One region of the Bacillus smithii genome, then DNA from elsewhere that is predicted to be linked to it. Evidence: a T-box and tRNA genes for the amino acid it is inferred to sense, from the RefSeq annotation. Region 1 holds a T-box; the other holds one or more tRNA genes.
The links. A T-box is a leader RNA that pairs with one kind of tRNA and senses whether it is charged. The one in region 1 lies ahead of leuS (leucine--tRNA ligase), so its partner is inferred to be a tRNA-Leu.
Positions count from the first base shown of each region.

Region 1 (15,134 bases):
CGTTAAACAACGGCCAGTACCGCAAAGTTGACCGTTATTCCGAACAAATTGATGAACTGCTCACCTATCTATACGATGCGCTGGATGAAAGTCATCCGTATTACGGATTGAAAGCTTCTCCTGTTACACAGACTGTTCCTGAAGTTTGGATGCTTGGTTCCAGCCTTTCCAGCGCAGAACTGGCTGCTCAAAAAGGACTGCCCTATACATTTGCCCAGTTTATCAATGGGGAGGGAGGTCCGGAGTTTACAAAAGAGTATCGCCGTCAGTTCCGACCGTCCAAGTATTTAAGCGAGCCTAAAAATATGGTAGCGGTTTTTGCCATTTGCGGAGAAACAGAAGAAGAGGCGGAACGAATTGCTTCAAGTTTAGACTTAACTTTACTTATGCTGGAACGGGGAACGACACTTAACGGGACTATAAGCCCGGAAAAAGCCGCTCAATATTCGTACGATTCATTGGAACGAAAGATCGTTCAGGAGAATCGAAAACGGATGATTATCGGTGATCCGAAACAGGTCCACGATCAACTCTTGCGCTTAAGTGAATTATATGAAACGGAAGAAATTGTGTTGGTGTCCATCACTTACAGCTTTGAAGACCGTTTGCGCTCTTATGAACTGATTGCGGAAGAAGTGCTTAAGTAAAAGCCAATCTGAATGAAAAAGAAAAAGCAACTGGTTTATCAGCCAGTTGCCTTTTTTATCTTTCAATCTCGCCGAAGATGTCATTCCTTTTTTCCAAGGCAATAATAAACGGCGGATCGTTAATTTGATTGATAAATTGGTAAAGCAGCACATGAGCGATGGATTGATCAATGCTGCGGACAAAAGAACAAAGTTCGTCTTTTTCTCTTTTTCCTTCTTCATGGCCGTGATAGACAACCAACACAATGACGCCTCCAGGAGCCATGATTTCGAGCAATTGTTCGACCGCTTCTTTAGTCGTTTCCGGTTTGGTGACGATCGATTTGTCGCTTCCGGGTAAATATCCGAGATTGAAAATCGCCGCGGTAATTTTTCCGTGAAACTTTTCGGGAATTGTTCGGATTAGTTCTTCATGTCCTCTATGATAGAGGACGACTCGATCAGTCAGTTGATGCTGCTCCAAACGTTCTTTTGTTTTTTTCAACGCTTCTGTTTGGACATCAAAAGCAAATACTGTCCCCTTTTCCCCTACTAAATTGGCAAGGAATACCGTATCATGCCCGTTGCCCATGGTGGCATCTACGACAGCATCTCCTGGCGTCACTGCTTTTTCCAAAAGCGTCCGCGCATAAGGCAAAATTCCTTCTAATATCATTGATTTCACCTGCTGTTCATCATGAATGGACTTTGGCTTTTTTGAAAAATTTTCCTTGCCAGCTGTTTCGGCGCTTCAGTTCATCGTCAATGGCGTTTAAAACTTCCCATTTATTGACGCTCCACATCGGACCGACCATCAAATCGATCGGACCGTCGCCGGTAATACGGTGAATGATCATTTCAGGGGGCAGAATTTCTAATTGATCGCACACTAGTTGAACGTATTCATCAAAGGATAGAAATTTCAACATTCCCTTTTCATATTGTTTGACCATCGGTGTTCCTTTTAACAAATGAAGAAGATGGATTTTAATCCCTTGAACGTCCAATTTGGCGACAGCTTCAGCGGTTTCCATCATCATGTCATATGTTTCCAACGGCAAACCATTAATAATGTGGGAACAAACTCTGATGCCGTGTCGGCGAAGCTTTTCTACTCCTTCTACATAACAGTCAAAATCATGCGCACGATTAATCAATTGAGCGGTTTTTTCATGGACGGTTTGCAATCCTAGCTCGACCCATAAGTAAGTTCTTTCATTCAACTCTGCCAAATAGTCCACTACATCGTCGGGAAGGCAGTCCGGACGTGTGGCAATCGACAATCCTACTACTCCTTCTTGTTTTAAGACCGTTTCATATTTTTTCCTTAATACTTCTACGGGTGCGTGAGTGTTGGTAAACGCTTGAAAATAAGCCATGTATTTTGCATCTTTCCATTTCTGATGCATTTTTGCCTTTATTTTATGAAACTGTGTTTCCAAATCGTCGGCGCGGTCGCCTGCAAAATCTCCGGAACCAGCCGCACTGCAAAATGTACAGCCGCCGTATGCGACGGTGCCGTCCCGATTTGGACAATCAAAACCGCCGTCTAAAGCAACTTTAAATACTTTATGGCCAAACACCTGACGTAAGTGATAATTCCAGGTGTGATAACGTTTGTCATTGTTGCTGTATGGAAAAGGGTTTTCCATTTGCATTCCTCCTAACGTTCAAATTTTATCATGAAGAGCGAATACATTCCAATAGAACAATAATGTCACGTAAAAGTAAATAAAGATTCCATTTTTAAAAGGGAATGCAGTTGGCTGAGAAGATTGAAAAATCACGATTTTTTAAAAAACATGTCAACCGAACTTTACCAACTATAAAGGATGAAATGTGGAAAAAACTATTTAAGAGGCGGCTAAAATCGCTTCAATTTGTCAAGGAGGCAAAATCATGGCTACGAGAGACTCCATCGATCATTTTCTTCAGACTTGCGAAAATGTAATTTTAAAAGCCCAAGAGCAATATCAGGAAGGGGCTTTGCAGGGGCATTATCATGATGTCGAATATCGTGAAGCCATGCAAGAACTGGAGAATCTTTACAATGAATGGCTGCAGCTTTATAACAGTGCCAATCCGCAACAAAGGGAACAGCTTTACCGTAAAAGGCTGCAGATACAAGATATGCAAAACAAAATGATTTTGCTTAACCACGATCGTTAGGGGGAACTGATGTGAAAAAAAGATCCAAACGACAAAATCCCGAGCAAAAAACCAAAAATGGAACGAATCCGGAGCATTATGAAATAGCGAATGAATACAGCACAATCGAAAAAACAAAAAAACAGAATGCCCGCAACAGCCAACCTGTGAAATCAAAATCGTAAGTTTATTGGAAGCAGTCTCAAAAAGGACAGAGTTTAAGTCCTTTTTTGGGACTGCTTCTGTTGTTTATTAGACAAATGAGATGATGGCTTTTGGATGATTGAGACATTAGTCGCAGTAAAGTTAGGCTTAAGATTTTCGTACTTCATTATTGGGAAATTGGTTTGTTTTATAGACTGAAAATTCAGAATAAAATAAAAGCATTCTAACTTAAGAGTGTGTACTGTTGGTTTTAACCATTATTAATGAAGGGAGAAGATAAAAAATGAATTTGGAGTTGTCTCAAGGAGTAATGAAGAGATGGCTATTTTTCATTCTTGTTCCAATTTTTGCGCTTATATTAGTATTTGCTTCTGTGTCTGAAACATTTGCAGCTACTACAACTTTTAACAATACCCTTTCTGCCGGTTCTTATGCAGGCAGTAGTCCTTGTACGACTTCTTATCCTAACATCGTGCATGAAGTGAGTGTGAAAAACACCACTGGAGACGTATATGTTTATCTTCAATACCTGGATGGCGGATCTTGGAAATTTACGACTGGCTATGGTTATCACTTAACCTACTGGAATACACCTTATAAAATTACCACTAAGACAAAAAGCTCCTCAACTAAATATCGAGTATTGATAAAGGCAGTCAACACATCGAATGTTATCGTTTCCTGTTACGGAACGAATTGATAAAAATCATGAGAAAACGAAAATGTATAACAGTTATGTAGCTGCTGATAGCCGGTTATTTACCAGTAACTGTCTAGTTAATAAGTTAGAAATTATTGTATTTATCCGGATATAGTTTCTCTGAATTCTTTAGTTTATGGAAAATATCAAACCATTTCGTTTTATTGGTTCTGGAGCAATAACCATGTAGCTACATAGCTGTTTGATTCCATGCCCTTCTTTGAAACAGACTTGAAAGTTTGTTTAAATTTGTCTAAAATAATCTTATACTAAAATGATGGGTAAAAAACGATGATAAGGAGCAGTAGTGGCATAAACTCCCGATTTAGAGAGTTGACGGAAGGTGCAAGTCAACCGGGTCTGCCATGAACTCGCCTTAGAGTTGCAGACGTGAAAGATGAGTAGCGTTTGCCGTCCTTCCACGTTAAGGAATCGAGCTGAGTGCCTTGTGCACTAATGTGGGTGGTACCGCGGGAGCGAAAGCATCTCTCGTCCCAAACTGGGGGACGGGAGTTTTTTTCTATTTTCCCTGTTTTGATATACCAATATCGATGAAAGCAAAGGAGGAGATCAGTTACATGAGTTTTGACCATAAAAAAATCGAATCGAAATGGCAAAAATACTGGGAAGAACATAAGACATTCCGAACGACGGAAGATCCGGACAAGCCAAAATTTTATGCATTAGACATGTTTCCATACCCATCCGGCGCCGGACTTCATGTCGGTCACCCGGAAGGATATACAGCAACCGATATTCTTGCCCGAATGAAGAGGATGCAAGGGTATAATGTTCTCCATCCGATGGGGTGGGATGCATTTGGATTGCCGGCGGAACAGTATGCCCTTGATACCGGCAACGATCCTGCGGAATTCACGGAAAAAAACATTGCCAATTTTAAACGTCAAATCAAATCATTAGGATTTTCATACGATTGGGATAGAGAGATTAATACTACCGATCCCGAATATTATAAATGGACGCAATGGATCTTTTTAAAATTGTATGAAAAAGGTCTTGCTTACATAGATGAAGTTCCGGTCAACTGGTGCCCGGCTCTTGGCACTGTTCTGGCCAACGAAGAAGTCATTGATGGCAAAAGTGAACGTGGTGGTTATCCGGTTATTCGCCGCCCGATGAAACAATGGGTATTAAAAATTACAGCTTATGCTGATCGACTTTTGGAAGATTTGGAAGAATTGGATTGGCCTGAAAGCATTAAAGAGATGCAAAGAAACTGGATCGGCCGCTCAGAAGGGGCAGAAGTTCGTTTCCAAGTCGATGGCCATGATGAAACATTCACTGTTTTCACAACAAGACCGGATACTTTGTTTGGAGCCACTTATACTGTTTTGGCCCCTGAGCATCCGTTAGTGGAAAAAATTACGACAGCGGAACAAAAAGCAGCGGTTGAACGCTATTTAGAACAAATTCAATCAAAAAGCGATTTGGAACGTACCGATTTGGCAAAAGAAAAAACGGGTGTATTTACTGGCGCTTATGCGATCAACCCTGTTACAAATGAAAAGATGCCGATTTGGATTGCCGATTATGTACTGATGAGCTACGGAACAGGAGCGATTATGGCCGTTCCTGCCCACGACGAAAGGGACTTCGAGTTCGCTAAAAAATTTGGACTGCCGATTAAAGAAGTAGTCGCCGGCGGAGATGTGAACAAAGAAGCCTACACCGGCGATGGTGTGCATGTCAATTCCGATTTCTTGAACGGATTAAATAAAGAAGAAGCCATTGCCAAAATGATCGAATGGCTGGAAGAAAAAGGGGTCGGATCCAAAAAAGTAACATACCGTCTGCGCGACTGGCTGTTCAGCCGCCAACGTTATTGGGGAGAACCTATTCCGATCATCCATTGGGAAGACGGAACGATGACTCCGGTTCCGGAAGAGGAATTGCCGCTTATGCTTCCAAAAACAAAAGAAGTTAAACCGAGCGGAACAGGGGAATCGCCACTGGCCAATATCGAAGAATGGGTTAATGTAGTGGATCCGAAAACCGGCAAAAAAGGACGCAGAGAAACGAACACAATGCCTCAATGGGCCGGAAGCTGCTGGTACTTTTTAAGATATATAGATCCGCATAATCCAAAAGCATTGGCTGATCCTGAAAAATTAAAGGAATGGCTTCCTGTTGACATTTATATCGGCGGAGCGGAGCACGCAGTTCTCCATCTTCTTTATGCTCGTTTCTGGCATAAATTCTTATACGACATCGGAGTAGTGCCGACGAAAGAACCGTTCCAAAAGTTATATAACCAAGGAATGATTCTTGGTGAAAATAATGAAAAAATGAGCAAATCGCGCGGGAATGTCGTCAATCCGGATGAAATCGTTGAAAGTCATGGCGCTGATACGTTGCGTCTTTATGAAATGTTTATGGGACCTTTAGATGCCTCCATTTCATGGAGTACAACCGGACTTGACGGGGCGCGTCGTTTCCTTGACCGTGTTTGGAGACTGTTTGTGGATGAAAACGGTCAGCTAAGCAGCAAGATCAAAGAAGAAGGAAATGCGCTTGAAAAAGTGTATCATCAAACGGTTAAGAAAGTGACGGAGGATTATGAACAGCTCCATTTTAATACGGCGATCTCGCAATTAATGGTGTTTGTCAACGAAGCGTATAAAGCCGACTATTTGCCAAAACCATTTGCTGAAGGCTTTGTAAAACTGTTGTCTCCGATCACCCCTCATATTGCGGAAGAACTGTGGGAAAAATTGGGACACAGTGACACTATTGCGTACGAACCATGGCCTACTTACGATGAATCAAAGCTAGTGGATGACGAAGTGGAAATTGTCATTCAAATCAATGGCAAGGTACGCGCGAAACGGACCATCGCCAAGGATGCGAGCAAAGAGGAAATGGAAAAACTCGTTCTCGCCGATGAAAAGATTCAAGAACAGTTGTCCGGAAAAACGATTCGAAAAGTGATTACGGTGCCGGGTAAATTGGTGAATATCGTAGCCAATTAACCGGTGTTGTGTCCCCGTCCGCTTAACTCACGGCATTATGGCGGGGACAAATGAATAGTGCGAAAAAGAACGTCGACTGTCCAAAATTTTGAGCAGAAACTCCGTTCTCTAAACCATTGCAACAGATCATTATATTGATTCAGAAGGAGATGGCAGGATGCAAGAAATTCCAATCATTACACCGGAGGAATTGAAAGAAAAGCTGGAAAAGGGCGAAAAACTCAATTTAATTGACGTTCGTGAAGAAGAAGAAGTACAAGAAGGAATGATATCCGAAGCCAAACACATCCCAATGGGAGAAATTCCAAATTCTCTTGATCAGCTGGACAAACAAAAGGAATATATTTTTATATGCCGCTCCGGACGTCGCAGCGAAAATGTTTGCCATTACTTGCAAGAGCAAGGATACAAAGTCCGCAATATGATTGGCGGCATGTTGGAATGGACAGGAAAAGTTCAACCAAAAAAATAGTAAGATCACAATATGAATGTTTCAGATGTTTTGGCTGTCGATAAAGTCGGCAGCCTCTACGTTATAATGAAAGCAATCGGATTTCCGTTCACAGGAAGCAGCAGATTGAATCTGTTTTATACCGCCTCTCAGTACAAAAAATCACCAAATGGAAACTTACAGTGTTATGATAAAAAGAGAAGATTAAAGGAGGTGGTAAAGAAATTCGGCAGTTATAAAGATTTTTGTTTTTACATGTTTACGGTGAATTTTCTTTTGAAACCATACCTCCTCTAAGATACAGCAGGAATATCTTCTGTAAAACGTTCATCAAGACTGTTAAGACAGGGACCGATGAATGAAGGAACTTTGTTTTGCTTGACACAATGGTTGTTTATGAATGAAAATATTTTTCTTTTAATTTTCGAAAAAATCTAAAAGAAATGAATATGGAATACATGGATTACCTGATATGATGGATGTCATGATTTCGATGCGACTAATTTGAAGCCGCTTGCAAAAATCGGAATGATAGGGATAGGAGGAATCAAGGATGAAGGTTGCACCCATGTTTATCGACGGTGAATGGACCGGAACGGAATTGCCTACATTTGATGTGATCAACCCGGCAAATGGAGAAGTGATTGCGGCCGTGCCAAATGGCGGGAAAGAGGAAGCGAAGAAAGCGGTGGACGCCGCATATAATGCTTTTTTGTCATGGTCCAAAAAAACAGCAGGCGAAAGAAGCGCTTTGTTGTATAAATGGCATCAATTAATTGATGAACATAAAGAAGAAATTGGCGAGATCATGACTAGAGAACAAGGGAAGCCGTTAAAAGAAGCCATCGGGGAAGTAGATTATGCAAACAGTTTCATTTCTTGGTATGCGGAAGAAGGAAAACGTATTTACGGGGAGACGATTCCAGCTTCTCACGAAAATAAACGAATTTTAGTGCTAAAACAGCCGGTTGGGGTTGTGGCAGTCATCACGCCTTGGAATTTTCCGGCTGCTATGATTACAAGAAAAGTGGCTCCGGCATTGGCGGCAGGCTGTACAGTTGTCGTTAAGCCTGCTGAGCAGACGCCTCTTACAGCGTTTAAATTAGCAGAATTAGCCGAAAAAGCAGGCATACCGAAAGGCGTTCTGAATATTATTACAGGAAATCCGCAAGAAATTGGCGAAACATGGCTGGCGGATGAGCGGGTTAGAAAAATCACTTTCACGGGTTCGACGGAAGTTGGAAAGATTTTGATGCGTGGTGCGGCTGATACGGTGAAAAAAGTATCGCTTGAATTAGGAGGTCAAGCTCCTTTTATTGTATTGGACGACGCGAATATCGAGAAGGCGGTTGCGGGAGCTATTGCCTCCAAATTTAGAAATGCCGGACAAACGTGCGTATGTGCCAACCGAATTTATGTTCATGAAAAGATTGTGGAATCTTTTACTCAAAAAATGGCAGAGGCCGTTCAACAATTAAAAATGGGCAATGGATTGGATCAAGGAGTCGAAATTGGCCCGCTGATTGATGAAAACGCTGTGAAAAAAGTAGAAAGACATATTGAAGATGCGGTGGAAAAAGGCGGGAAAGTGGTGATCGGCGGCAAAAAAGCGGATCAGTACAAAGGATTCTTCTTTGAACCGACAGTGATCACAAATGTCACGGATGAAATGCTTTGTATGAATGAAGAAACATTTGGTCCGCTCGCTCCTATCACCACGTTCCAAAATATTGAGGAAGTCATCCAAAGAGCAAATGACACTCCTTACGGCTTAGCAGCTTACGTCTTTACAGAAAACATCAGCAAAGCCATTCAAATAACGGAACAACTTGAGTATGGCATCGTTGGCTTAAATGACGGTCTTCCGTCTGTTGCCCAAGCTCCTTTTGGCGGCTTTAAGCAAAGCGGTCTCGGACGTGAAGGCGGCCACCACGGTATGGAAGAATTTTTGGAAACCAAATTTGTATCGATTGCTTTCTGATTTTCGCAATCATAAAAAAGCCTTCCATCGCAAAGTGGAAGGCTTTTTTATGTGCGCCCGGCATGTACATGAACTATAGGGTGTAAGTCCCGAACCCCGAAGACAGAAGTAGAGGTTAGCCAAGAGCAAGGGTGTCCGTGGTGACGCGGAATCTGAAGGAAGCTGGAGGCAAAACACCGGTCCGAGGAACACGAACCTCATATAAGGCTAGGTATGATTGAGTGAGTTTGCATAACAAAACAAAGCTCTTTCTGTCGAAGGTCATATCGAGTAAATGAGGCGGATAGATGGTGTGAAAGTGCATGTACTTACCCGGGGAGGTCTGGCGGATATGTGAAGTACTCTTCATAACCTACTTAGTGATAAGTAGCTGAACCGTCAGAAGTCAGCAGAGGTCATAGTATTAGTTGGTCTAGAACAACTAAGAAGGACCGAACAATTAAGAGAGAATAGCCCTTGGTATTCAGTGAGTCATGATGAACACAGAAAACGTAGTACCTCACTTGAGGGAGGAAGCGGTGAATCCCGTGGGAGACCTCTTGGAGGGTGGAGTGACCACTGGCATAAAGAGAACAGCTATTCACGGAAGTTATAAAGACTTGCGTCAATTATCTTAATTGAACCGCCGTATACGGAACCGTACGTACGGTGGTGTGAGAGGACGGGAGTTAATCGCTCCCTCCTACTCGATTTCGTTCATGAAGGAGAATGATCGATTCCGTTGTTTTTGACAGTTTGTTCTGCTGTTAAGTTGAATTTGTCGACTAAACTTCTGAGGGTAGACACGACTAGTGAACTTTGTTCAGAAGCGAATCGTGCATCTTGGATTAAGTTCACCATTTTTTTGGTCGATTCGTCAACGCTTTCGACGGTATGGGCATTTCGCTCATTAATGACGGCAATGTTATTGATAATCTGCTTCATTTGTTCTGTGGCTTCATGGGAAGCGGCAGCTTGTGACATGGATTCCAACACTTCCTGTACATTGTGAATAAAGTCTGCTCCTTTTTTGACTTCTTGGCTGCTGTCTTGAATCGCATTTTGAACGAGAACAGAACTTTCTTTAATTTTTTCTAAAGTTTTGCTGATTTCTTCTGTCGCAACGGTCGTTTGGTCTGCCAGCTTACGAATTTCATTGGCCACTACGGTAAAACCTCGACCGTATTCTCCAGCTCTTACGGATTCAATCCCTGCGTTGAGAGCCAACAGATTGGTCTGCTTGGCAATGTGATTGATCGTTTCGACAATACGTCCAATATTATTGGACAGTTCCATAAAGCGATCTGTTAAATTCAAGGCATTATGTACTTTTTCCACGATATCATTCATTTTTTGATCAATGCCTTGCACTTGGGTTTGAGCTTGTATCAATTGTTCTTGGGATAATCGCTCCAGTCCTTGTAAAGTTTGATGAATTTGTTCCACCTGTCCTCTGGCTTCATGAACCTCATTTAATTGCTGTTGAATGGCCGCGAACATTCCGTCCATTTGCTTGATCACCGAAAAAGAATCGTTTTCAACCAGAACGGTTTTTTCCCGCAGAAATTGATTGGTTTGTTCCACGTCCAATGCGGCGAATTTCACTTTTCCTATCAATTCATCCTGACTGTCTATCATATTGTTGACCCAACGTCCCAATGATCCAATTTCATCATTGATCAGAAGCCTTGTATCTAAGCGGGTAGTTAAGTCTCCGCCGCCTTCCGCAATTTTTCGCATCATATTGGTTAATTGCTTTAATCGAGAAGCAATAGGCACCAACCCTCTTTTATAAAACAAATAAGTGGCTAAAATGCCGTATAATCCATTGAGGAGCAAATCATACCAGGAAGGCGAAAATCCGAAAAATGATATACATTGGTTGAGAAGAACGCCGATGAAAATGTAAAAAGCAAAACGTATGCCTAATCGCCAGCTAATGGAGCGGGTACGGTACACCTCTTCTAAATCAGCCTCACACATCATTCCCCACACATCCAGAGATCCCGGCAGCTGAAACGTCACACCCTTCCCTATGACGGGGATATGACGGTAGTCAGGATATCCGGGGAAATGAACAAAAAGATTTTCCCCTTTTCGAATCGTATTTTGAACACCGGGATGTAATTCTTTTGTGGCCGGATCGGTAAAACGAATTTCAAATTCTGTATGGTTTTTGATTTTAACCAATCCTCCGTCTTTCGTATGGACCCCGTCTTTTAAATTTTCGCCGAAAGTAAAGGTACGGTCTTCGAAACGGCTGCGTGATAAAGCAATTCCTTGGGGAAGCGACGGATCAAAATAGGATTTTACTAAAAAAATATAATTGTCACCGGAATCAGGATAAACGTGACCAGCCTCCCGCTGAATGAGGTCTCCGACTACATCATTGGGAACGCGTCCTGCCAAGATGGAATGCAGATCCTCTTGCAATATGACGGGCTGCAAGAATAATAACGTCACTTCATCGTGAAATTGGGATGTCCTTGGCCCTATCTCCAGAGTCGTGGGATCCAAATACGGACCGTATAAAAGACGTTCCTTCGTTTGAAGGACATAGTCGATCCCTTTTTGGAAAGAGTGATGATTGAAATCATTCTTATGGTTAGGAAAAGTCGTACTAGTCACTCTGTTTTCTGTATCCAACAGAAAAAGTTCTGTAAAATACCGGCTTTTTGTCAACATTTTTTTCAAATACAGATCAATCTCAGAAGGCAAAATGCGTTCAAACTCAGCAGTCATGTTTTCTAAAAAACTCCACTGTTCATTGGCCCATTCTGTTAATAATTCGACTCTCGTTTTGGCGATGTCTTCAAAAATTTCTTCAATGGTTCCCGTGCTTTTTCGATTTAATTGATAGGACCACCACAGTGGAAATCCTTCTCGAACTCCCAAACCCTCAAATAACCCCAATTTTTCTACCCCCTTCAAAAAACGGCTGTAAAAGAAGCACAATGGATTAACCGAAAATTATGTTAGAATATCTAACATATTATGTTAATATTATATTCTGATTAATCGTTATTTTCAAATCTTTTTTGGAATTTCATCCATTATTCCAGATTGGTTAAAATTATTATATTTCCGAAGAAATTCCGATTTTTCAACGAAATTCAGACTGTCAAGTGTGTTTAACGGATGACTGAAAAAGGGGGCATAGTGAAAGTTTTTATCAAGAAGCCGATGACAAGTAGTATTAGCGTGGCAAAGAAAGGAAGCGGTATGATGCCATCGTAAAATCGCTTTTCAATCTTTCTTTTCAACGCAACGAATCAGTTTTTTAAAGAAACAATGAACCTTTCATCATTTTTCTTTCGAATATTTAAGGCATGAGGATCATTAAGTATGATCGACATCATAAAAGAACTTTGCAGAGCCCACAAAAAATGAAAATGGGCACTGCGTATTTGAGGAAATCCAAAAATAGAAGAAAACGTTGGCGGGAAGATGGGAAACGATTTTGTTTCTCATCTTTTACATACTATGTTGAAGGACAATGCCGCCATAAGCGAAGGCAGCTACGATGACGAGAGCAGGGTGGAGTTTGAGTTTTTCCATCGCCCAAAAGGAAACGGCTGCAATGCCGAGAGAATGCCAAATTCCGATGGAAGAGATCGAGCTTTTTCCCATTTGCCAAGTAAGGACTACCATCATAATGGCAATGACCGGCTGCACTAAGAGAGTCATTCCTTTGACGACGAGTGAATGCCGGTGTTTTTCAAGTACTCTTAACAAAAAGATGAGCGCCGCAGCAGATGGTATGACAGTTGCTCCTAAAGCGACGAGCATGCCTACCCATCCGCCTGCATCAAACCCTACAAAGGCGGCAATTTTGGTGGCAATAGGGCCGGGAAGGGCATTTCCAAGGGCAAGCATATTGGAAAACTCTTGATTATTTAACCAATGGTAATGGGACACGATTTCTTCATACATTAAAGGAATAGACGAAGGGCCGCCGCCATATCCAAGGGCGTTTGCCAAAAAAAATCCGATCATCAGTTGAATCCAAACAGTCATGCTTTTTCGCTCTCCTTGTTTTTATGTTCTTTTTTCCATTTGGCAGCCGTCCGAAAATGGATGCTTCCATAGGCTAAAAAGAGAATGATCACGATAGCTGGATGAATATGGACCGTTTCTAAAAGCAGAAAGGCTAAAAGAAACATAGAGATGCCCATCACTTTTCCTAATCCATCGATCGTTTTTTTCGCAAATTCATAAGCCATGACCCCGAGCATGACAGCGACCACAGGCGCTACTCCCGCGATCATCCCGGCCACTACTTTTGAAGTGCTTAGCACGGAGACGACAGACAATAAAGCAATCATGGCAATGCAACTAGGAAGTATATGGGTTATGACGGCGAGAACCGCTCCGACGTTTCCTTTTAGTTTATAGCCAATGTAGGCGGCCATTTTCGTGGCAATCGGTCCCGGCAAAGCGTTTGCGATCGCTAACGTTTCTCCGAATTCATCATCTTCCATCCATCGATATCTTGTGACGGCCTCGTATCGAATCAGAGGGATAACGGATGGACCTCCTCCGTAACCGAGAATTCCGGTCCGAATCATCGCTATGGATAACTGCCAATAGAGCTTCCAAGAGTTGTTCAATACCCTTTCTCCTCCTTTTACTGCTGTCTCTTCTTCGTTTATACGTTTATCCGAGACCAAGGCAACAAGTCGTAAATATTCTGATTTCCGTCTCTATCATGGAATATATGATTATAGGATGAAAATTAAATGATCCTAATCTCTTAAAACAAAATTTCATTATGTTTGACTTTAAAACTGCTTTGCCCGTTTTCAAAGATAAACGGCCGTTAAAACAGCAAAATGATAAACATTCCCTGGCTCCCTTTAGGCCCATGTCAAGACCTCTCACTTAGCACTCCATTCATCGAACGGGAGTGTGGGGGGATTTTTCCAAGGAAAGATCGACGGACGTTTCCGGACGTACCTCAATCACTTCAAAAAACCGTTGATGAGCCGTGGTCGGGAAGGAGCTGCCGTCCTCCAAATTGTATGCTTTTTCCTTGCAAAAATCTAGAATGCGATTAAATTTTCGAAAAATTGGAAAAGATAATTAAAAAAGGAAATGAAAGGAGTAACAATGATGATTCAAGTCAAAGTGTTTGATTATGAGCATGAAAAAGACTTGGAAGAAGAAATAAATGCATTTTTAAAAACGGTGGATGAACCAAATATTGTGGACATAAAGTACCATATTGCAGCGATGCCGGAAGAGGAAGAAGAGCAAATTTATTGTTTCAGCGCGATGGTGGTTTACCGGAAAGAAAAACGATGATAAGAAAACGGCTGAATGGGTCGATGAAACTTTTCGGCTTTTTAAAAGCAAAGAATGAAAGAAAACGCCGTCTATGCAAACGGCGTTTTAGGTTGAAACGCAACTTCTATTAATTTTGTGTTGTCCGATATTTTGCGGCGTTCAGGCCGGCAAGCCGCCCTGTTACAAGAGCAGAGGTGATATTGTATCCTCCCGTATATCCATGGATGTCCATGATTTCACCGCAGAAAAACAAGCCCGGTCTTTTTTTGGATTCCATCGTTTTTGGCTCGATTTCTTTTACGGAGACGCCGCCGCCTGTGACAAACGCTTTTTCGAGTGGGAGCGTGCCGTTTACCTGAAAAGTAAAATGTTTGCACAGATGGACGAAATTCCTGATTCGATCTATAGGAAGAGCGCTGCAAGGCGTATTTTCGTCAATCTCAGCTTTTTTCAGCAAAAACAGCAAATATCTTTCGGGCAGCAGGCCTTTTAGAGTGTTCTTGACCGATTTTTTCGGATTGTTTTTCACTTCTTGATTCACTTTTTGAAACAGTTCTTCCTCGTGAAAGTCAGGAAGAGAATCTAGGTGCATCGTCACTTTATCCAAATTCCATTTTTTCATCGCTTTGACGACAAACTGACTGCAGCGCAAGACGGCGGGTCCGGAAATGCCAAAATGAGTAAAAATCATGTCCATTTGATGAGTAATGATTTTTTTTTCCTTTTGGATTGAGGACGCTTAAAGCGATGTCTTTTAGTGAAAGGCCCTGTAACCTTTTTTCTTGAATAAAGGGTTCGTCGCTCGTAA
Region 1 covers NZ_CP012024.1:2,581,240-2,596,373, reverse strand. The annotation lists gene BSM4216_RS12140 (LLM class flavin-dependent oxidoreductase) at 1-647, shown strand, start outside; gene mnmM (tRNA 5-(aminomethyl)-2-thiouridylate-methyltransferase MnmM) at 703-1,302, opposite strand; gene mnmL (tRNA modification radical SAM protein MnmL/YtqA) at 1,322-2,284, opposite strand; gene BSM4216_RS12125 (YtzC family protein) at 2,526-2,795, shown strand; gene BSM4216_RS12120 (hypothetical protein) at 2,807-2,959, shown strand; gene BSM4216_RS12115 (hypothetical protein) at 3,223-3,639, shown strand; T-box leader at 3,922-4,139, shown strand; gene leuS (leucine--tRNA ligase) at 4,218-6,629, shown strand; gene BSM4216_RS12105 (rhodanese-like domain-containing protein) at 6,787-7,101, shown strand; gene BSM4216_RS12095 (NAD-dependent succinate-semialdehyde dehydrogenase) at 7,634-9,061, shown strand; gene BSM4216_RS12090 (methyl-accepting chemotaxis protein) at 9,758-11,953, opposite strand; gene chrA (chromate efflux transporter ChrA) at 12,515-13,057, opposite strand; gene chrB (chromate efflux transporter ChrB) at 13,054-13,650, opposite strand; gene BSM4216_RS12075 (sporulation protein Cse60) at 14,153-14,344, shown strand; partial or broken gene BSM4216_RS12070 (BaiN/RdsA family NAD(P)/FAD-dependent oxidoreductase) at 14,454-15,134, opposite strand, start outside.

Region 2 (15,134 bases), 1.5 Mb from region 1:
ATTCAATTGAAAAACTGATAAAAAATAATAAGTTCAAATTTTTCTTATGAAATTTCCCTTAAATTATTCGCAAAGCAATTAACTTTTTCATTAATAATTTTCTTCCAAGTTGGGGCATCTGTAGCATCACAATTTTCACGACAACTATTTATAAGATCTTCAAACATTTTATAATTGATTCTTCGTTCACCATCTTTAAATCCATTTTCAAAAATGATAATAAACTGTTCCAGTGTAAGTGGCAGAATTTCTAAATCTATTTTTCTATCGTCTTGTTGATACCACACTCCAACACGAAATGTTTCAGCAGTATTAGTATCAATCGTATTTGCCAAAAATAAACCGTATACCTTTTTACCTTTTTCCCTATAGCAATCTACCATATCTGCAACATGTTTCCTAACAGGTGCTCCCTCCATTGCTTCTTGTCTGGAAGAGCTTGATAGTGTTACTTCGCCGACTATAACAAAATCATCAAATTCAAATATTAAATCAGAACCTCCACCACTAGCATGTCCTAATGGATAAAATTCTTCATCAACCCGAAAACGTCTTGCCTCCCATGGCGAATTTTTCAAATGATTTATAGCCAAAAACGCTCTCCACAATGCCCATTCAAAATAAGCCGGTCCTTCTCCTTGAGGAATTTTGCTTCCTTTTTTAATTGGTTTAGTTAAAGCCTTTAAATATTCTAGGATATCTTTCCATTCATTTACTTGATTATTGGCAAATTGTTTTTCTAATACTTTTAGCCAATCTTCTTCTAATTTTAACCGTAATTGGGATAAATCTTGTTCATCCATTGTTGTTAAATTGGGCAGTTCTACCATTTCACCGTTATTTTTCAAAAGAGCAGCTGTTGAATTAATTGCTTCAATTGCTTTACTTACATTATCTGTTGGTAATATTGCACCGTTCCATAAAATATTCAGATAATCTCTATCTGGTATTGGCTCATATGGTTTAGACAAAATTTGTTTAAAAATTGTATACTTATGTTCCGCAATTTTGAGTGAACTTCCATTTTCTACAAATAATCCAGTCAATTTTAAATATCTAAAATTAGAATCAGCATAATCCTTGAGTGTACCTGAACTCTGACCAGCCAAGGTCGAAGCAACCTCATCACGATAAGCATTTATAAAGCGTTTTCTATCCCTTGCTACTTCAATTTGAGAAAGTTGCTCACGATATTCTCTTATTTTATTTACGGCATTATCTACGTCTTCGATTCTTCTTGTAACTTGTACAATAGATGTCATTTCATCTTTCGTAATTTTAGCTTCTAAATTTTGCTCTTCTAATTTTTTTAACACTTCTAATACAATCCTCAAAGGACTAAACACAGGGTCAGGAAAAGCTTCGATAACTGATGGAATTTGATGAGCCAACAAAGCCCTCAAAAAGACTTCTTGTTCCGCTGGTAGCGTATTTGCATTAATTAATCTCAAACCGTTCGGTGTTATTGTAAAAGGTCTATCAGACTCTGCATGTCTGATGAAACCTAATTGCATTAAAGCAGCTCTCCATTTTCTTCCTACATCACTGGCGTCATTTCTTGGATTATCTTCTAATCGCTTTACAAAAACAACACCCTCTTCATGTAAGAGCCTGGCAAATTCTTGTTCATTACTTTTTCCTATTAAATTACCATGTAATGAGGAATCTACCAGTACACGTAATCCATCTTTTAGCCTTTTTGCATTTCGAATAGTTGTGTTCCCTATATACCATGCTTTTTTTGTCATAAACCTCTTCCCCTAAAATCAATAACCAACAAATAAATATTCTTCAACATTATTTTTGTTATTTCCAACTTTGTGCCCTTGATTCCCAAACGAATATTTATGACTGATAGATACTACATCAACATTTTTTTTATATTTTTCCATTAATAAAACTATATCTTCTTTTGTTGGTAAAGAATTGGATGAGTATGAAACAATTAATATACTGTTTTTATGAAATTCGAATAGCTTGTCAAAAGCTTTGAAAGCACCATCTAAAGTTTTAAACGGTGTAGGATAACTTTTAAACTTTTTAGTCTTTGTGTGCCATTGCATTTCTACACCTTGCCAATCTCTTAGCAATCCTTCGACAAAATGATATCTCCTTACATATTCATTATCGCTCAAAGGACTATAATATGGAGGGTCAATATAAATCAAATCTGCATGTTTTTTTAAAGTCATTGCATCTCCATGACTGGATATATTTTCTTTTCCATTATCAAACACTGCTCCATTTACTGATTCAACAGCCTCCATAAACTGTTCTCTTAAAGATAACCTTAAATCACGCCTTCCATCATCATAACGGAGACCAGTATAGGTAAAAATTCCTCGTGGCCGCTTTTTTAAGCAGGCACGAACTAACGCTGCATATACAAGTGATTTTTTCATATTGTTTTCTAATTTTTTTATATTAGCTCTAACCAAATCAATAAAAGCGTTGTCTTCATCACTAAAATACAAGTCTTTAAATGTTTCTGATACAAAATTATCAGTTGATGTATCTTCATTTAATATTATTTCTAAATCCTCGTTAGTTAGGGTAACATGATTATTTTCAACTAAAGCTTTGGCAATATTTGCAGAAAAAGCCATATAATCGTTGCTAAATACTTGCTTGTTTTGAGTTTTAAACATATAACTAACTACACCACTACCGCTGAACAAGTCTAAAACACTATCAAATTGAAATTGAGATGCTACTCCCCATATATATTCTATTAGCTTTTCCTTACTACCCATGAACCTAGTTGAAGGAAACTTATTCATTTGCTCAGGTAATTCAATTGGTTCTGCTATTATTTTACTTTCATTTTCTAGGTTCAATTTTGACAAGTACATCCTCTCCTGTTCTCTTTGATGCTTTACTGCTAATATTCCGTTTAGTTTGATGTACACTTATTTCATAATCCTTATACAATTCATGAACTAATGGGTGATTTGAATTTGTCAAAAGAATGTAGCACCCCAGATCCTTTAACCGTTTCACTTCATTAGCCAATTCTCTTTGGTCTTCTATATAAAATTGTTCTTTAGTATAACGTTTAAAATCAGAGTACTTTGATACAGGAATATAAGGTGGGTCTAAAAATATGAAGTCCCCTGGCTCTGCGTATTCTTGAAGCACGTCTTTATAATCACCGTGAATAATTATGGCATTTTTTAATACTTCGCTTGCAGCTTGTAGGTTTTCTTCATCACAAATTTTAGGATTTTTATATTTTCCAAACGGAACATTAAATTCTCCTTTTTTATTCACTCTATATAAACCGTTATAGCATGTTCTATTTAAATACAAAGTTCGGGCAGCTCTCTCAATATTTGTTAATGTTTCAGGGTTTAATGCTCTAATTCTATAATAAAATTCTTCATCATTTTTCATTTCTTTTAACAATTCTATTAACTCATTTACATTCTCTGCGATTATTTTATATAAATTAATCAATTCTGGATTAGAGTCCGAAATAATTGCTCTTTCGGGAGAAAGCTCAAAGAATAAAGCGCCTCCGCCTACAAAAGGTTCTATATATTTATTGTATTTTTTGGGAACGTTAGGTACAAGTACATTAAGCATTTGAGATTTACCGCCTGCCCATTTTAATACTGGCTTTGCTTTAATATATTTCCTAACATCAAATAAAGTCTGTTGCATTTTTTATCATCCTCGTAACATTAATTGTACAATATTACAACTTAAAAAGCCCTATTAAAAGGATATATCTATATGGCATTCTATATAACATTATATCAAGAGAAAAAGAAATACAAATAAACCCATTAATACTATTTGGTACCGTCAAGAATTTTGTGTTATGTAAGATAGATAGGGTATCTCTGAAATGGATTTGGAATGGATAGGGGTTCGATTTCCTCCACACAGGAGACTGAATATTCAGTCTCCTGTGTGGAAAGGGAGAATCCCTTTATTTTGTTCGTTTACAATATTTGGTTAGTTATAACGTTTTTCAAACATTTGTTGAAGGGTTTCATAGGCTTCAGCAAATCCTCGTAATTTTCGTCCTGCCCATTTCTCATTAAAATCTTGGATGGTCAAATACACGACTTTTTCAGCGGCTTCTAAACTACTCAAACTGTTCATCGGCTTTAGACGTTTCCGAATCTCTTTGATCGTTCGTTCAATGGCATTGGTCGTGTAAATCACACTTCGAATACTGCTTGGATAATCCATAAATGTAAGGAGGACATCCAACTCATTGGCCCAAGATTGAACTTCTCTCGGATACTTGTTCGACCATTTCGACTCAAACTGTTGAAACATCTGTAACGCAATCTCCTTATTCGGTGCGCGATAAATCAGTTTGAGATCCTCTGCCACTTCAAATTGATCTTTTTTCCGAACACGATTTAAGGTATTACGTACTTTGTGAACGACACAGCGCTGCACATCGGCTTTCGGATAAACAGCCTTAAAGGCTTCCTCTAGCCCCGGAAGGCCATCAAATACGCCCAGAAGCACTTCCTGTACGCCTCTTTTGTAGAGCTGTTGAAGAATCTCTTGCCATCCATAGGCACTCTCCTGTCCTCCTACGAAAAAATCAAGAATTTCGCGATATCCTTCTTCGTTGACCCCCAACACCACATAAATCACTTCTTTCTCCACGGTATCGCGACGAAGTTTTACATACAATCCGTCTAAATATAAGACAGAATAACGTTTGTTCAGGGGACGTTTGTGCCATTTCTCAATGTCTTCTTTCACGATATCGGTCATACGACTGATCGTTGAAGGAGAATAGGCCTTGCCTAAAATTCGTTCAATAAACTTGCCAATTTCACGCGTACTCATACCACTTTGATACATCTTGATGATGGCTTCCTCGAGCCAGCCCGTATGGCGTTGGTAAGGGGTGAACAGCTGCGTTTGAAATTCCCCCTTTCGGTCTCTTGGAACAGAAAGTCCTTCGATACGACCATACTGCGTGTCTAGGTTTCGATGGTAATAGCCGTTTCTTCTATTCGACGTTCCCTCTTGTTCCATTTCGAGGAAAGTCTGGATTTCTTCCTTCATGATCAGCTCTAATTTTTCCTTTACAAACTCACGAATAACGTTTTCCAGTTGATTCATCCAATCTATATTCGATATACTCTTAGACATAGGTAGGGTACTCCTTTCTCTAGATGATTGGTCAAATCAGAGAATACCCTACCTTTTTCTTTTGGTCTAACTAAATGCTTGACACAAAATTTTATACATCATCTACTATTTGTAGATTTAAAAATAGAAATATAAAATATGAAAGATTGATATTATAGGGAATGAAAAATTTGGAGGTTAGAGGTATTATGAACATCAATTCTCTCAACTCATTGCACAGTTCGAGAAGATTGCTACTCAATTAAAGCGTCAAAATGACCTTCAAAGAGGAAAATTATCAAACGAATTGCCAATGTGCTTGCTAAGTAGGGTGTTTTTAGATGTGTATTTGGAGAGATTAAGTTATGAATGAAGCATTTAAAAAATATAATTTTGGTTTTTGGGTTTGTGGGTTAAATATAGCTTAATTTGTTTGACAATGTATTAACAACCCAACCATTTTCCGTCTTAGTCAGATAGTAATTGTCTTTGTGTCCCCCCTCTTTGACTATAAACTCTTAACTTAAATTTCACACCGATATTTTACGTAAATTTCCTCCCTTCTATATATACGTTCATTTTATCACCATTACATATAGTTTGGCTATCAAATTTTTTATCTTTTAAAAATTTTGTTGCCCTTTTTTCCAGTATAAAATAATTCTCAAACTTCACCCGTCTGATTATTTCCATTTTCCAACAATCCTTATGAGTTATTCACGGGAGAATACTTTTGATGATTATCTTGAATATCTTTAACAAACAAATTTGCATATTTCTTTGTTATTTCCATTGATGCTGACCGCGCAAAGAATGAAGTGGAGCACCACCATTTTCTATACACATTTTGGCAAAAATATTTTAAAAATGTCAACATCGATTGAAAATTCTCGAATTTTAACGAATTGAAATTCTACATTTTGAACGTTTAGTTCAATAACTAGGCAGGATAAAGGCCTGCTTTTTTTCTTGGAGGCGGTAAGAATCGCTTTTGATATTAAAGGCAATGGCGTGGATTAATGGATGATCTAAAATGGCTGTCTCTAATACATCGTCTCCGAATACTTTCCCCCATTTTAAGCGTCTTCTAATAAGTGCTCCAGTTGGTGGGCTGTGTGGAGCCCCAACCAAGCTTTTGTAATCGTTCTATTAACATGTCCTTCATCATACAGTTTCACTTTCTTCCAATGCTGCGTAAGCACAGCGAAAGGACGTTTGTTTTCTTTTGGAGATGGGGTAGAAGATGAAAAGTCGTTGGTCGCCAAACCTTGAACACCTTTTATTTTCTGTCCTTTTTCGTTTGAATGGATCCCCTCATAGTGTTCCATTTGATCTTTTATAAGGAACAAGTTTACTTTTTTGTTGGCTTTGCGCTCTGGAAACTTGTCCTCCTTGAGATACCTTATGAACTGTTTTTCGATCAAACCCTGTTTCTTTGGCAACCCGCTTAAAGTTGTACGCCCTCACTTTGACCAAAAGAGGCTGGAGGATTCGTGCTGGTAACTCTCTAGAAAAGAATAGATTTAATAGAAACCGTCTTCCGCAGGACTTGCATCTGTATCGACATTTTCTCAAAATGAGAAAGCAATATTTTCAAAGACCTTTACATCACGAATCCTTTAAATCCGATAATCATGGACAGAGGAAGTTTCCTTCTGAGAACAGTGGCATTTTTGGACTTTTACAGACGTATAAATATAGATTTCCAAGTGAGTGACTTGATCCTCCACATGAGTGATTTCAACATCTTCATCCTAAGCAGTTTTGTAATAAAATGAGAATGCATTATGAAATCTCCTTTTTTATGTAGTTACCAACTATCATTTTAAAGAGAGATCTTCATCTTCGTAATTGCTTTTATTTTGCCCTAAAAGTCTCTTAACCCCAACATTAGTAATTGAACCAATAACAAAAAAAGTCCTCCACAATACTGTGAAGAACGTTGATATTTCGGTACTATTCACGTTTAAATTACTGTAAAATGCACTGTAACGATGCCGATGGTGGGAGTCGAACCCACACTCCACAAGGGAACACGATTTTGAGTCGTGCGCGTCTGCCAATTCCGCCACATCGGCCTAATGTTTTTATCGTTGTTTTTCAGACAAGTACTATCTTAATACATTTTATATAAAATGTCCATATCTTTTTTTACAAATATAAAAGTGTTTTAAAAACATATCATTTGGCTAGTTGTATAATCAAATGCAACAAGCATAAAAAATGAAAAACCATAGATAAACCACGTATGATTAAGTCGACTAAAACAATATCGATACGGAGGATTTATCTATGGCAATTACTAATTCTACCATAGGAGCTCGGCATTTCAAACACTTAACGGCTTATGACCGTGGGAAAATTGCGGCCTTACACGCTGCTGGTAAGACTCAACAGGAGATTGCAGATTATGTTGGTTGTCACAAAAGCACCATCTCCCGTGAGTTAAGAAGAGGTACAGTGCCACAAAGAAAAAGCAACGGGAAAATTGTTCATGTCTATTTTCCAGACACAGGTCAACTTCTCTATGAGAGAAACAGGAAAGCCTGTGGCCGCAAGCTAAAACTAGACGATGCCATCGAGTTTATTAAGTATGCCGAAACTCAGATCCTTGATAAGAAATGGTCTCCTGATGCGGTATGTGGGAGAGCCAAACGTGATGGGAAATTCAAAGACAAAATGGTTTGCACCAAGACCCTTTATAACTATATTGATCTAGGACTTATAGGCGTTAAAAACATTGACCTACCTATGAAAATTACCCTGAACACCAAGAAAAAACGTAACCGGAAGAATAAGAAGATCTTAGGACGCAGTATCGATGAGCGACCAATTGAAGTCAATGAACGCCAAGAGTTTGGTCACTGGGAAATTGATACGGTTATAGGCAAGAAGACTAAAGATCAGGCCTTATTGACTCTTACTGAGCGCAAAACCCGTAAAGAAATAATTTTGAGAGTGACAGCCAAGGATAGTCTATCCGTTTCAGAAGTCATATCTCAGTTGAAAGTGTCTTATGGTAATCGGTTCTCTAAAGTGTTTAAAACCATTACGGCTGATAACGGTTCTGAATTTGCTGACCTCGGCCTTAGTGTTGAAAAAGATCTAACAGAGGTTTATTTTACACACCCTTACACATCCTGTGAACGAGGAACCAACGAGCGTCATAATGGCCTTATTAGGCGCTTCATACCAAAGGGGAGACCCATTTCCTCTGTGGCAGACGAAACCATTACCTATGTTGAAAATTGGTGTAACCATCTTCCAAGGAAGATCCTCAATTATCGTACACCTGAGGAGTGTTTCCAAATAGAGTTAGCTGGCTTAGCTTCTTAACCTTAAGCCAGCTAACCCAAAGGGTTGGTTTTTAGCAACTTGACAAAGAGCCTCTGCGGGCATGGCTACCAGCCATGAAGCCAGGTATACGGTACTGGCTGGGCCAACCAGGCTACCATGCCCGCCACTCCACGTCAAGTTGCGCAGAGTGTCCCGATTCTACTTAATCATGGGTTATCTGGTCTTTCAATACTTGTTGCATTTAATATTGCAATTTAAGAAACATATCATTTTTTAAGAATGGCTCTTTTGTTATAAAGAATCCCCCTCTATGCAGACTCTTAAGAACATGAAAAATGCCTTTTTGTTAACAGTCTACGTCGGGGGATTCGGCCTATTTCAGAAAGTCGAATGGCTCTTTTGTTTCTCCTTAATTTGGCTGTATTCAATAAGCAGGTTTTTAGCTGTTTCATATAAAAAATAAGCAGCTTTGATAATGGCCTTTTCATCAACAGTAAATGATGGATGATGCCAATCTTCGTTTCCGTTTGACCCGAAAAAGGCAAATGTTCCGGGAATTTGCTGTAAGTAGTAAGAGAAATCTTCTCCGGCCGTTGACGGTTCCGGATCAATGACACGAAGGGATAGATTTTGCGCTGATCGGCGTGCCGTTTCAGTCACCTTTTCATCATTGATGAGCGGAGGCGGTCCAGCAAACCAGCGAATCACAAATTCCTGTGAATAAACCTTCGCAATATGCTCCACCACTGTATAAAAGCGCTCTTTCACTTCTTCACGAATGACGGAATCAAATGTCCGGATTGTGCCATCAAGCGTTACATCCCCCGGAATGACATTCCATGTGCTGCCACCTTCTATTTTTGTCACGCTGACCACTGCGCTTTGAAAAGGTGATACATTCCGACTGACAATCGTTTGCAGAGCGGTAATAAGCTGTGCGGACGCGATAATAGGATCTTTTCCTTTATGCGGCAAGGCTGCATGAGACCCGGTCCCGCGAATGACCACTTGAAATCGATCAACCGCTGCCATCAATGGACCGTTTTTGAGCCCGACCGTCCCTACCGGCAAATCCGGTTTGTTATGAAGACCAATGATTGCATCGACGTTTTCAAGTTGACCGTCTTTGATTACCTTATCTGCACCTGCACCTGATTCCTCAGCCGGCTGAAAGAGAAAACGGATTGTTCCATTTAATTCGGACTGATGCTTTTTTAATAAATAAGCGGCACCAATGGCAGCCGCAGTATGAAAATCATGGCCACACGCATGCATTTTTCCTTTTATTTTGGACGAAAAGGGCAAACCTGTCTTTTCTTCAATTGGAAGTGCATCGATATCCGCGCGTACGGCAATCGTAGGCCCGAGTGTTTTCCCTTTTATGTCCGCAAAAACACCCGTTTTTAGCGAAGTTTCTCTGATGTCAATATCCTCTTCACGAAGCCACTTCTCGATCGATTTTGTCGTTTCAAACTCCTCTTTCGACAACTCCGGATATTGATGCAAATGGCGTCGGATCGCAATTAAGCGGTCTTCCAGACTAGATGGACTCATAAACGGATGCCTCCTTTTTAATATCAAATCGAAAGCACTTAACTAAAATATCATGGTTTTGAAAGTCCTTGGACTTATCTCGTTTAAATCCGAGCCATTCATACAACTGTATGGCTTTTTGCATTTTATCGCTTGAGTGCAAATACAAATTTGCCGCTCCTTTTGATTGCGCGTATCGAATACTCTCTTTCAACAATTTTTGTGCAATTCCATGTCCTCTTGCCTTCGGATGAACCGCCAACAGCCGTACGATCGGAGAAAAGATGTTCAGTTCCGGCCGGTCATACGCCTTTTCCGAGGACTCGAACAGCTGCAGCGTCCCGAGAATATCCTGCCCGCTTCTCGCCACCAAAATCCGATCCACATCCGGATTATCCACAGAAAACGCAATATGGTCTAAATATTCGGCCCAAACATCCGGATCTTGATATTCAGACTCATACTGGCGATAGCTGTCAATTAGAAGCTGACGAACTACTTCTTTTTCCTCAACCAACATGTCACGTATCTGTACATTATGGATCACGTTTACAATCCTTCCCTTCTTATTTAATGTGCTGTTTCCTGAAGCCAGCTGACAGACGTTTCCCCTGAAATCCGCTTTAAAAATTTTCGTGTCCGTTCTTCTTTTGGCTTTGTAAAAATCTCATAGGGCGAGCCTTTTTCTATAATCAATCCGCCATCCATAAACAACACTTGATCCGATACATAGCGGGCGAAATTCATTTCATGTGTCACAATAAGCATGGTAATCCCTTCATCGGCAATATCTTTAATGACAGTCAGCACTTCTCCGACAAGCTCGGGATCAAGCGCCGAAGTCGGTTCATCGAAAAGAATCACTTCCGGATTTAACGCAAGAGCACGAGCAATGCCGACACGTTGCTGCTGACCTCCCGAAAGTTGACTTGGAAAATAATTTAATTTATCCAATAATCCGACTTTTTCAAGCACCTGTTCGCTCCGTTCCCTCGCCTCCTCTTTATTCATTTTTTTAGCCACAATCAGTCCTTCCATTACATTTCCAAGGACTGTTTTATGAGCGAACAAATTATAATGTTGAAAAACCATCGCTGATTGTTTTCTTAATGAAAGAATTTCTTTTTTGTTTGCTTTTACTGCTTCAACCTTTACATCACCTACCTGAACGATTCCTTCATCCGGTTTTTCAAGAAAATTTATGCACCTTAACAGAGTCGTTTTCCCGGAACCGCTTGGACCTAGAATTGTGACGACTTTTCCTTTTTCGATAGTCAAATTTATCCCTTTTAAAACTTCATGATTCCCAAATGCTTTTTTTATACCGTGTAAATAAATCATCGAACCCCTCCCCTAGCATAGGATGTGGCTTTTTTCTCCAATAACAATGAAATCGATTCAACTAGAATTGTAACCACCCAATAAATGATTCCCGCTGCGATGTATGCTTCGAGGAACTTTAAATTATTTGATGCAACAATTTTTGCTGCTCCCGTCAATTCTTTTTCTGAAACTATAAAGGCAATAGAGGTTGTGTGCAAAAAACCGATAAAAATATTAGTAAAATTAGGAATGGATTGCGACAAAGCCTGTGGAAGAATAATGCGAACCATCATTTGAAACGTGCTCATACCAACTGAATACGCTGCTTCAGCCTGGCCTTTCGGAATAGAAATAATGCCTGAGCGAATGACTTCAGATAAGTAGGCGCCGGCACTTAATGAAAGAGCTGTCAGTACAAATACACTAACGGGAATAGATGAAATGGCTAATTTCGGATCTGCCGCTTGGAGGAGCATCGGCAGCCCAAAATAAATGAGCATTATATGCATAATAATTGGAGTTCCTCGTAAAAACGAAACATATCCATTTGCAACAGCAGACAACCCCTTTACTTCATACACGCGAATAAGAGCTACAACCAGTCCAATGAAAAATCCAACAATAATTGGTATGACTGTCAGCATCAAAGTTAGCGGAAGTGCTTTAATAATTTCCTTCAATGCCGTCCATATAAAAGGAATATCAATGACCAATTCCATCCCTCCTTTACACCGTTTTGGCTATACCGAAGAAACTTCCCCGGACTTATGTCGAATTACCCGTTTTTCAAACCAACGGAATATTTTTTCAAGAAGGACAACCACAATGTAATAAACAACTGAAAGTGAAATATATACTTCCAGTGCGTGAGTTGTGGAAGCAATCAATGTTTCTCCTCGACCAACCATATCCATCACACCGATCGTAAAGGCTAAAGATGTATCTTTCAGCGAACTAATAACGGTGTTGGCAATATTCGGGAATGCAATACCAACGGCTTGAGGAACAATGATGCGGAAAAAATTTTGCGACTCACTCATCCCGACAGAATACGCAGCTTCCGTTTGTCCATAATCAACGGCTTGCACGGCTCCTCTAAATATTTCGGAAAAAACGGCGCCATTATTGAATGCATAAGCAACAATGACAGAATATAAAGGATCCACTTTTGACAGATCGATATTGATTAATTGAAATAATGAAGGGATACCGTAAAAAATCAAAAATAGCTGAATTAATATCGGTGTGCCACGAATAAAAGAAACATAGACGACCACCAGCTGCGACAAAATTGGAATGCGGAAAAGCCGCAAGATAGCGGCTATGATTCCTATAATGATTCCAAGTACAATAGAAACGGCTAAAATTTGAAGAGTGACACCCAAATATTGAATAAGCTGTGGTATAAAATCACCGACTAATGTAATGTCAAATGCTTTACCCAATCCTTAAATCCCTCCTTTTATTTCATCGTTCAAATTAAAACCCAACTGAGTAATCCGCTCCCAGCCATTTTTGGCTCAATTTTTTCACAACGCCTTCCTTCTTAAGTTCTCGAAGAGCTTCATCAACACGTTTTTGAAGTTTCGTTTCATCCTTTCTAAATAAGAAATACACTTTCGAGTCGGAAAGGGTATTGCCCACTACTTTTTCTTGTGCATCAGCTGATTTGTTCAAGAAATCAACGGCAAATGGTGTTGAAATGGTCGCATCTGCCCTTCCTGTACGTATTTGGTTGACTGTATCATCTGATCCTTGGCCGGAATACACTATATTAATGCCTGCATTATGATCTTTATTGTATTTTTCTAGAAAAACGGCCGCATTGCTTGTGGCACTTACGACGACTTTTTTACCTCTTAAATCTTTAATCGATTTAATATCGTTATTATCTTTATGAACCACTACTTTTAGAGGGAAAACATTGTAAGGAACTTTGTTAAACAGGAACTTGGCTTTCCTCTCTTTATTTACTTCCATTTCATGGGCAATAAAATCAATTTTTCTTGTTTCAAGACTTAATAATAGATTAGAAAATTCCATCGTTTTAAATTTAAACTGATATTCAGGAAGTTTTTTGTCAATTTCACGAACGAGCTCTACATCATATCCAGTCAATTTTCCGTTTTTATCAAGGAAGCATATATTAGGAAACTGTGTTCCGGTACCAACGATGATGGTTTGTACCCCTTTTTTTGTATCTTTGGAACTCGAATCTGCATTGGCATCAGTTGATGAAACTGCTCCTTCTTTTGGCGAGCAAGCTCCCAGAAAAAATGTAAATAGCAATGTCACAATAAACCAGATCTTTTTCTTCATCCTCTTTCCTCCACTCACCATTTCTGCTCACAATCGGTTCTTAATAATTTTTGCCGAAAAGGGCAGTGTTAGCTCATTTTCTCGCATCGTTTGTTGTAAAAAACGGAAAACACTTGATGAAAGAACACACATCCTTTTTCAACAAATAGCAATCAAAAAGTAATAGATTGCCAACTGTAGTAAGCTAGTTTGATATAAAAAAATTTATATTGTACTCATGAATATGCCGGCACGCTTATAAAGCTTTATCGCAAAGACAGGCGCACATTTATTAATCATCATTAAACAAATTCATTTAGTCGGTTTTAAATCAAAAATGAAACATATGATTACTAATGAGTACTCAATGCTTTTTCAAGATTTGTGATCCCGATTTGCGTGATACCTTCGTACACGTCTCCACGACCGATTTCAACAATTGGTACATGGCGGATACCATATTTAATTTCTAAAATATCACGGAGTTCATCATGATTGGTTACATCCACCGTTTGATAACGAATACCTTTTTCTTCTAAAAATTGTTTTACTTCTTCACAATAACGACATCCTTCTTTTGCCCAAACCACTACTGATAACGCTTTCTCTCCCATTTATCGTTCCTCCCTAGTTAATAAAATGATTTTCTTTTTTGTTTGCATAGCGATTTTCTTTAAACGGCAGTCCTAAGTTTCCTCTTAATGTTTCACTTCTGTACTCCCTGCTGTAGTAGCCGCGTTCTTCCAAAATCGGAATGACGTGCCGGATAAAATCGGTTAAGCCGCTGCCAAGAACAGGCGGGCCAAAAATAAATCCATCCGCTCCATTTCCTTCCACCCAGGCAATCAATTGTTCGGCTACTTGCTCATACGTACCGAAAAAAACGCTTTTCGGTGTCGTAACTTGCAAGGCCACTTCTCGAAGCGTTAAGTTCTTTTCGCGGGCATTTTGCTTAATTTGATCGGTTGTCGACCGGAAGCTATTTTTCCCGACATCGCCTATATCAGGAAACGGCTCATCAAGCGGAAATACACTGAAATCGAAGTGATCAAAGTATCGTCCTAAATAATCGAGAGCTTCTTCAATCGACACAAGGTTTTGAATCGCTTCGTATTTTTCTTCCGCTTCTTCTATAGTTGCACCGACAATCGGATGAATCCCCGGGAAAATGAGAATCTCGTCTCTGCTCCGTCCGTTTGCTTCTGCCCGCAGTTTTACATCCTTATAAAAAGCTTGGGCCTGTTCGAGAGTTTCTGCATTGGTAAAAACAGCATCCGCCTCTTTTGCAGCCAAATTTTTACCGGCTTCAGAAGAACCTGCTTGGAATATGACGGGCTGCCCTTGACTCGAACGTTCAATATTTAACGGTCCTTCGACAGAAAAGAAACGACCTTTATGATTCAATACATGAACCTTATTTCGATCAAAAAACTGTCCGGTTTGCCGATTTCGTATAAAAGCATCGTCTTCCCATGAATCCCACAATCCTTTTACTACTTGCAAAAATTCTGCCGCTATCTCATATCGAAGAGAATGCGATGGATGTTCACCTTTATTGTAGTTCTTTGCAGATCCCT
Region 2 covers NZ_CP012024.1:748,337-763,470, reverse strand. The annotation lists gene BSM4216_RS03605 (AlwI family type II restriction endonuclease) at 45-1,748, opposite strand; gene BSM4216_RS16965 (DNA adenine methylase) at 1,767-2,846, opposite strand; gene BSM4216_RS16960 (DNA adenine methylase) at 2,821-3,663, opposite strand; gene BSM4216_RS03595 (IS256 family transposase) at 3,961-5,127, opposite strand; gene BSM4216_RS17025 (ATP-binding protein) at 6,040-6,237, opposite strand; gene BSM4216_RS16650 (hypothetical protein) at 6,183-6,371, opposite strand; tRNA gene BSM4216_RS03585 (tRNA-Leu) at 7,102-7,184, opposite strand; gene BSM4216_RS03580 (IS30 family transposase) at 7,399-8,442, shown strand; gene BSM4216_RS03575 (amidohydrolase) at 8,782-9,957, opposite strand; gene BSM4216_RS03570 (GNAT family N-acetyltransferase) at 9,944-10,483, opposite strand; gene BSM4216_RS03565 (amino acid ABC transporter ATP-binding protein) at 10,507-11,277, opposite strand; gene BSM4216_RS03560 (amino acid ABC transporter permease) at 11,274-11,972, opposite strand; gene BSM4216_RS03555 (amino acid ABC transporter permease) at 12,000-12,704, opposite strand; gene BSM4216_RS03550 (amino acid ABC transporter substrate-binding protein) at 12,739-13,578, opposite strand; gene BSM4216_RS03545 (glutaredoxin family protein) at 13,911-14,171, opposite strand; gene BSM4216_RS03540 (LLM class flavin-dependent oxidoreductase) at 14,185-15,134, opposite strand, start outside.
Region 2: it has a tRNA-Leu gene. The T-box ahead of leuS (leucine--tRNA ligase) is inferred to sense a tRNA for this amino acid. The anticodon was not compared.